Regions from separate parts of the Micromonospora sp. NPDC048999 genome, predicted to be linked through region 3. Evidence: riboswitches for the same ligand, from Rfam matches in the RefSeq annotation. Region 3 holds a riboswitch; each other region holds the start of a gene.
The links. Region 3 has a riboswitch for cobalamin ahead of AB0C02_RS22645 (CbtB domain-containing protein). Riboswitches for the same ligand answer to the same signal wherever they lie in the genome.
Positions count from the first base shown of each region.

Region 1: it holds a riboswitch for cobalamin, as region 3 does, so the genes downstream of both, AB0C02_RS02045 (ABC transporter substrate-binding protein) here and AB0C02_RS22645 (CbtB domain-containing protein) in region 3, are expected to answer to the same signal.
Region 2: it holds a riboswitch for cobalamin, as region 3 does, so the genes downstream of both, AB0C02_RS15415 (acyl-CoA thioesterase) here and AB0C02_RS22645 (CbtB domain-containing protein) in region 3, are expected to answer to the same signal.

Region 1 is NZ_JBEZFI010000001.1:428,013-430,269, forward strand. Features, by position in the region: gene AB0C02_RS02040 (iron ABC transporter permease) at 1-141, opposite strand, end outside; gene AB0C02_RS02045 (ABC transporter substrate-binding protein) at 236-1,171, opposite strand; cobalamin riboswitch at 1,263-1,406, opposite strand; gene AB0C02_RS02050 (C39 family peptidase) at 1,533-2,257, shown strand, end outside.
Region 2 is NZ_JBEZFI010000011.1:132,039-134,295, forward strand. Features, by position in the region: gene AB0C02_RS15410 (LysE family translocator) at 40-663, opposite strand; gene AB0C02_RS15415 (acyl-CoA thioesterase) at 667-1,179, opposite strand; cobalamin riboswitch at 1,305-1,520, opposite strand; gene AB0C02_RS15420 (ribonucleotide-diphosphate reductase subunit beta) at 1,565-2,257, opposite strand, start outside.
Region 3 is NZ_JBEZFI010000025.1:16,599-18,855, forward strand. Features, by position in the region: gene AB0C02_RS22635 ((2Fe-2S) ferredoxin domain-containing protein) at 1-356, shown strand, start outside; gene AB0C02_RS22640 (histidine phosphatase family protein) at 407-982, opposite strand; cobalamin riboswitch at 1,000-1,137, shown strand; gene AB0C02_RS22645 (CbtB domain-containing protein) at 1,170-1,388, shown strand; gene AB0C02_RS22650 (CbtA family protein) at 1,406-2,161, shown strand; gene AB0C02_RS22655 (cobalt-precorrin-6A reductase) at 2,255-2,257, shown strand, end outside.

The sequences.
Region 1 (2,257 bases), on a different contig from region 3:
GTTGAGCAGTTCGGCGGCGACGCTGCCGGGCGGCAGGCTGACCGGGCCGAGGGACACCCCGGCGACCAGCGCGACCAGTACCGCGCCGATCCCGGCTGCCAGCCAGCGTTTGCGCAGCCCGGCCGGCCGGGCCGGGGGCACCGGCCCGGCCCTGCGTACGCCGGCGGGCCGGGACGCTCGGGGCGTCCCGGCCGACGGGCCGGCGGTGTCCGCTGGTCGCACGCTCACCGACAGGTCACGCCGGGACCTTGGCGGTGGCCTCGACGATCACCCGGAGCAGGTCGACCACGCGCGGGCCCCAGCGCGAGGCGATGTCGTCGTCGAGGGCGACGATCTGGCTGTTCTTCACCGCCGTGACGCCGGCCCAGCCGCTGCGGGCCTTGACCGTCGCCGCCGTCTGCTCGCAGCACTTGGTGTCGGACAGGAAGACGAAGTCCGGGTTCGCCTGGACGATGACCTCCTGGGAGAGCTGCGGATAGCCGCCGTTCTTGCCGTCGGCGTCCGACGGGTCGGCGATGTTCTCCAACCCGGCGAGGGCGTAGATCGAGCCGATGAAGGTCTTGCTGGTGGCGGTGTAGAGCTCCGGGCCCAGCTCGTGGAAGTAGGTGAGCTTCTCCGCCCGCTGCGGCAGGCTGCCGGTGAGCGCGGTGATCTCGTCCTTCATCTTCTTGACCAGGTCCGCCGCCTCGCCCGAGTGGCCGGTGAGCGTGCCCAGGTCGGCGATCTGCTGGTACGTGTCGTCCAGCGTGGCCGCGGCCGGGGTGAGCAGCACCGGGATCTTCAGCGTGGTGAGCTGGTCAACGATCTTGTTCAGGTCGTTGGAGAGCACCACCAGGTCGGGGCTCTTGCCGGCGATCGCCTCGGCGTTCGGCTGGTAGCCGGAGAGGTCACTCTTCGGCGCCTCCGGCGGGTAGTTCGACTGGTCGTCGACGGCGGTGACCTGCTCGCCGGCGCCGATGGCGAAGAGCATCTCGGTCGTGGTCGGCGACAGCGAGACGATCTTCTCCGGGCGCTTGTCCAGGGTCAGCTTGCCGACCGTGGCCGGGAAGGACGCGGCGGAGCTACCGCCGGCGGCGGGGGTGTCGGTCGAGGTCTTCTCGGCGCAGCCGCCGAGCAGGAGAGCGCCGACCGCGAGGGCGGCGGCGAAAAGCCGGGGGGTACGTCTGGACATCGGTCCTCCTGTCGGTCGAGGAGCGTGGTGCTTCGCCGACAGGGAGCGCCTGGGCGTACCCGTCCGCGAGGCGCCCTTCCTCGAGAGCGCGTGTCGCGACCGTGCCGCAGGCGGCCTGGCTCGTCCCCGCCGCGAGCGGGGCATCACAGTTGCGGGACAGCGCCGGTTTCGCACCAGCTTCGCTGCGGTTTGGCCGGTAGCACCGTAGCGCACGACCAGCGAAGATCGCCCGGATGGGACATGTGGGTGTGACCCCCCGCGCTTCCGCCGGCAAAGATTTTCCACATGCCGAGCTCTGGCGAAAATTCCCGTCAGGAGCGACAGTGAACGGCAACGATGCGTTCTCATCTGGGAGCTGCCCATGATCACGAAACCGTTGCGCGCGGCCGCCCTCGCCGGCGTCACCGCGCTCGCCCTCCTCGCCACCACCGCGCCCGCCCAGGCGGGCAACAACCTCCCGGCCGGTCCGCACGACGAGCAGATCACCTTCCAGGAGTGGTCGAAGCACCCGGACTGGCGTACCGGCACCCACCAGGGGACGCGGGCCATCCCCGGACACCGCACCGGAATCACCATCGACCGGCCGGTCGGCACCACCCGGTTCACCGACCCGCACGGCGGCACCACCCGCACCTGGGAGTACGCCACCTGGACCTCCCCGGAGCAGGCGATCGGCTTCGACGCCACCGAACTGGTCGCCTCGTGGAACGCGGAGACCCCGGCCGGCACCTGGATCCAGGTCGAGCTGCACGGCACCTACAACACCGGCCAGCAGACTCCCTGGTACGTGATGGGCCGCTGGGCCTCCGGGGACCAGGACATCAAGCGGGCCACCCTGGACGGTCAGGGCGACCCCTGGTCGACCATCTGGACCGACACCTTCTCCATCGACAACGCCGCGAAGGGCGTGCTGCTGCGGTCGTACCAGCTTCGGCTGACCCTCTACCGGGCACCGGGGCAGGCCGCCTCGCCGCGGGTCTGGATGCTCGGCGCGATGAGCTCGAACGTGCCGGACCGGTTCAACGTCACGCCGAGCAGGGGCCGGATCGCCTGGGGCATCGAGCTGCCCGTCCCGCGCTACTCGCA
Region 2 (2,257 bases), on a different contig from region 3:
GCTCCCTCCGGCCCTACCGTGGCCAGGGCGGGCAGAGAGTCAGCCCGCGGCCAGGCGTAGCCCCAGGGCGACGAAGGCGACCGCGCAGATCCGGTTGATCCGTCGCGACCACCGGCCGTCGGCCAACCGCCCGGCCAACCGCCCGGCACCGGCGCCGAGGGCGACATCGACGGCCAGTTGCACCGCGACGAACAGCCCGCCGAGCAGCGCCAGTTGCGCGGTGACATCGCCGGCGGCCGGGTCGACGAACTGCGGCAGGAACGCCACGCTGAACAGGATCATCTTCGGGTTGAGCAGGTTGGTCACCAGCCCGCGCAGGAACGCCCGGCCGGCCCGAGGATCCTGCGCCGCTGCGGCGGTGCCGGGCCCGTCGCCGCCGCGCAGCGCCCGCATCCCGAGCACGATGAGGTACGCCGCGCCGGCCCATCGGATCGCGGCGAACAGCACCGGCGAGGCGGAGACCAGCGCCGCGAGGCCGCACACGACCGCCGCGACATGCACCGCCTCGCCGGCGGCGACGCCGAGCGCGGCCACAACTCCCGCCCGGGTGCCGTACCGGATGGCATTGGCGAGGACGAACATCATGTCCGGACCGGGCGTGACCATCAGGACCACGATCGCGGCGAGGTAGCCGGCGAGCACCGCCATGGACAGTCCGAGCATGACTCAGCCCTCCTCGACGCCGTCGAGCAGCGCGCGCCGCAGGGTCAGCCGGTGCCTGCGGCGGATCTCCGCCTCGCGGTAGCGGCGCCGGTCGGCCTCGGTCTCGGGGAGCAGCGGTGGCGCCGGTCGCGGCAGGCCCGCGTCGTCGACGGCCACCATGACCAGGTGGGCGGTCGCCACGTCGACCGGTGGCACCGCCCGGTCCCACCGGTCCGCGGTGACCTTGACCGCCACCTCCATCGAGCTGCGGCCGGCCCAGGTGATCCGGGCGTCCACGTGGACCACGTCGCCGACCCGCACCGCCCGGAGGAAAGCCGTCTCGTCGATGGCCGCGGTGACGGCCGGCCCGTCGGAATGGCGGGCGGCGACCACACCGGCGACCGAGTCGATGAGGTTGAGAATCCGGCCGCCGTGCACCGTGCCCATCAGGTTGGTGTGGTGCTGGTCCATGATCTGCGACAGGGTCAGGTGGGAGGCCGACGGCGGCCGGCCGGTGATCGTGGTGGTGTCAGGCACTGTGGTCTGTCCGTCCTCGGAAAGCGGACCGCCGGCTCAGGGGCGCGCACGTCGAGGCCACACCGGACCTGCGTCCGGCGTGTCACCCGCCCGACCCACCCGCGAGGTCGACGGCAGCGCGCACACCTCGTGCGCGCGGCGCGGGCAGGTCTTCGGACTCGTGGGCGTGACCGGGGGCCGGTCTCCTATTGGCCGTCGCTTCCCAGACCACGGGTGGTCCAGTGCTGATGACGGCGGTCGTTCCCACTCACCGCTGCGGGGCAGTCCCGGACTCACACCGGGTTCCCTCTTACGACGCCTGGCCTGTCACGGCCGGGCGAACCAGCGCCGCAGCCAGCATATCCGCCGTCGCCCGGGGCGGTGTTTTCGCCCCGGGCGACGGTGCTCAGAAGTCGTCGTCGAAGGCGACGGTGCCGGTCACCCCGACCTGGTACGCGGACACCCGGCGCTCGAAGAAGTTGGACAGCTCCTGCACGTCCTGCAACTCCATGAAGGCGAGCGGGTTGGTGGACCCGTAGTGTGCGCTCAGGCCGAGCTGCGCCAGCCGCCGGTCGGCGACATGCTGGAGGTACTCGCGCATGTCGGCCAGGGGCAGCCCCGGCACACCCTGGCCGAGCAGGTCCTCGGCGAACTGCACCTCACACTCGACGGCTTCGACGAGCATCTGCCGCACCTGGTCGGCGAGGTCGTCGTCGAACAGGTCCGGCTCCTCGGCCCGGACGGTGTCGACCACGTCGAAGGCGAACGCCATGTGCATCGACTCGTCGCGGAACACCCAGTTGGTGCCGGAGGCGAGGCCGTGCAGCAGGCCGCGGGAGCGCAGGAAGTAGACGTAGGCGAACGCGCCGTAGAAGAACAGCCCCTCGATGCAGGCGGCGAAGCAGATCAGGTTGAGCAGGAACGCCCGCCGGTCCTCCCGCGTCTTCAACTCGCGTAGGTCGTGCAGCGAGTCGATCCAGCGGAAGCAGAATTCGGCCTTGCGCCGGATCGACGGGATGTTCTCGACGGCGGCGAAGGCGGCGACGCGCTCGGCCTCGTCGGGCACATAGGTGTCCAGGAGGTTGAGGTAGAACTGGAC
Region 3 (2,257 bases):
GCGAGCACACCACCCTCGACGGCAACCCCGGACCGTTCCGCAGCCCGGCCTGGTCACAGATCACCCGACACCGCCGGCACATGCTGGTCTGCCGCGGGCCGCGCTGCACCGCGTACGGCGCCGACCAGGTCGCCGCGACCCTCGGCAACCGCCTGAAGGAGCACGGCCTCGGCGACGACGACGTCCTGGTCACCGCGACCGGCTGCCTGTTCCCGTGCAACCTCGGCCCGCTCGTCGTCGTGTATCCCGACGACACCTGGTACGAACACGTCGACGCGGGCCTCGCCGTCCGTATCACCGACGAGCACCTGCGCGACAGCGTGCCGGTTGACGGCAGGCGCCCACGCGACTCGTGAATGCGTAGCCATCGGCTCCATCAGGCACCGGCGCCGAATGTGACAAGGCGCTACCGGCAGGCCAACGGACCTGCCGTCATCCGCACCGTCCAGCGCCCGGAGTCGCCCCGCAGGACGGTCCGGGTGAGCGGCGCGACGTCGATCCGCCAGAACGAGGCAGGTGCGGCGCCTATCGCGCTCACGATCAGGGCGCGGATCACCATCGGATGGGTGACCGCGACGAGCGTCCGCGCGGTGCCGGGCAAGGCGCCAAGCCAGCGGCCAGTCCGGTCGAGCAGGTCGTGCAGAGACTCGCCGCCGTGCGGTGCTGCGGCCGCGTCGGTCAGCCAGGCCGCAACCGCGTCCGGTTCCGCAGCCGCGACATCGTCCAGCGTATGACCGGCCCAGCGGCCGAGATCGGCGTCGCGCAGCCCCTCATCGGTCCGTGGCACGAGCCCGAACGCGGTGGCGGTCTGCACGCAGCGCAGCGCCGGCCCGCAGCGGACCTCGTCGGCACGGGGCAGCGCGTTGGTGAGCGCCACCGCGTCGGCCAGCCCGTGCGCGTCGAGCGGCTCGTTCTGGGGGAAGGCGGCCGCCCGGGTGGCCGTGGTGGGTGCGTGGCTGACCAGTATGAGGCGACTGCTCACGTTGACACTCCTAGGCCGTCGGCCGTAGCGTCCAGGGCACAGCGTGATGGTGGAGGAAGCCGGTGAGACTCCGGCACGGTCGCGCCACTGTAACCGGTTGAGGGCTTGAGCCCACATGACCGGGAGTCAGACCCTCCCCGTCGCCAAACCCGCTATGGGACGCGTTGATCCCAAGGAGGTACCTGTCATGGCAGACGTGTCACTGCCCACCCCCACCGCCGTACCCCTTCCGGCCGCCATTCCGTTGCGTCAGATCATGCCCTGGGCTGTCTTCGGCGCGGTGCTCGCGGCCGTGCTGCTGTACTTCGTCGGCGTGGAACAGGGTGTGCTTTCCGTGTTCTCCGGCGAGACGGTGCACGAGTTCGTGCACGATGGTCGCCATCTGCTCGGCTTCCCCTGCCACTGAGAGCGGTGGGAGACTCCGTGTTTTCCGCACGCACGCTGCTTGTCCGGGGGATGATCGTCGGCCTCGCCGCCGGCGCCGCCGCCTTCGTGTTCGCCACCCTCTTCGGTGAGGGTCCGGTCGGGCAGGCCATCGACTTCGAGGCCACACATGCCGGCGGCCACGACCACGGCGATGAGCCCGAACTGGTCAGCCGCACCATACAAAGCACGCTCGGCCTGGCCACGGGCACCCTGGTGTACGGCGTCGCGCTCGGCGGCCTGTTCGCCCTTGCCTTCGCTGTCGCGTACGGCCGGATCGGCCGCTTCAGCCCCCGCGCGACCGCCGCTCTCGTCGCACTCGGTGGCTTCGTGACCGTCGCGCTCGTACCGTTCCTCAAGTATCCGGCCAACCCGCCGGCCACCGGTAACCCGGACACGCTCGGCCAGCGGACCGGCCTGTATTTCCTGATGATCGTGATCGCGGTCGCCGGCGGGCTTCTCGCCCTCTCCTTCGGGCGTTGGCTTGGGCCCCGCTATGGTGCCTGGAACGCCAGCATCGCCGCCGTTGGGGCATACGTAATACTGATCGCTGTCGTCGAGTTGGCCCTTCCGACGATCAGTGAGGTCCCCGACGGCTTCCCCGCCCTCGTGCTCTGGAAGTTCCGGCTCGCCTCACTCGGCACCCAACTCGTCACCTGGACCGTGCTGGGGTTGCTCTTCGGCGCGCTCATCCGACCCCGTACGCACGCACGTACGGTCCCGGCGGAGAAGGCAGCGGTCGGCGCCGGCCGGTGAGGCCGTAGCGCATGCGGATGCAGGAGCGGGCCGGGCATCGCGGTCGCCACCGAAAGAGCTGCCCTGGCCCGCACTGTTCAAAGCATTGATTGGATG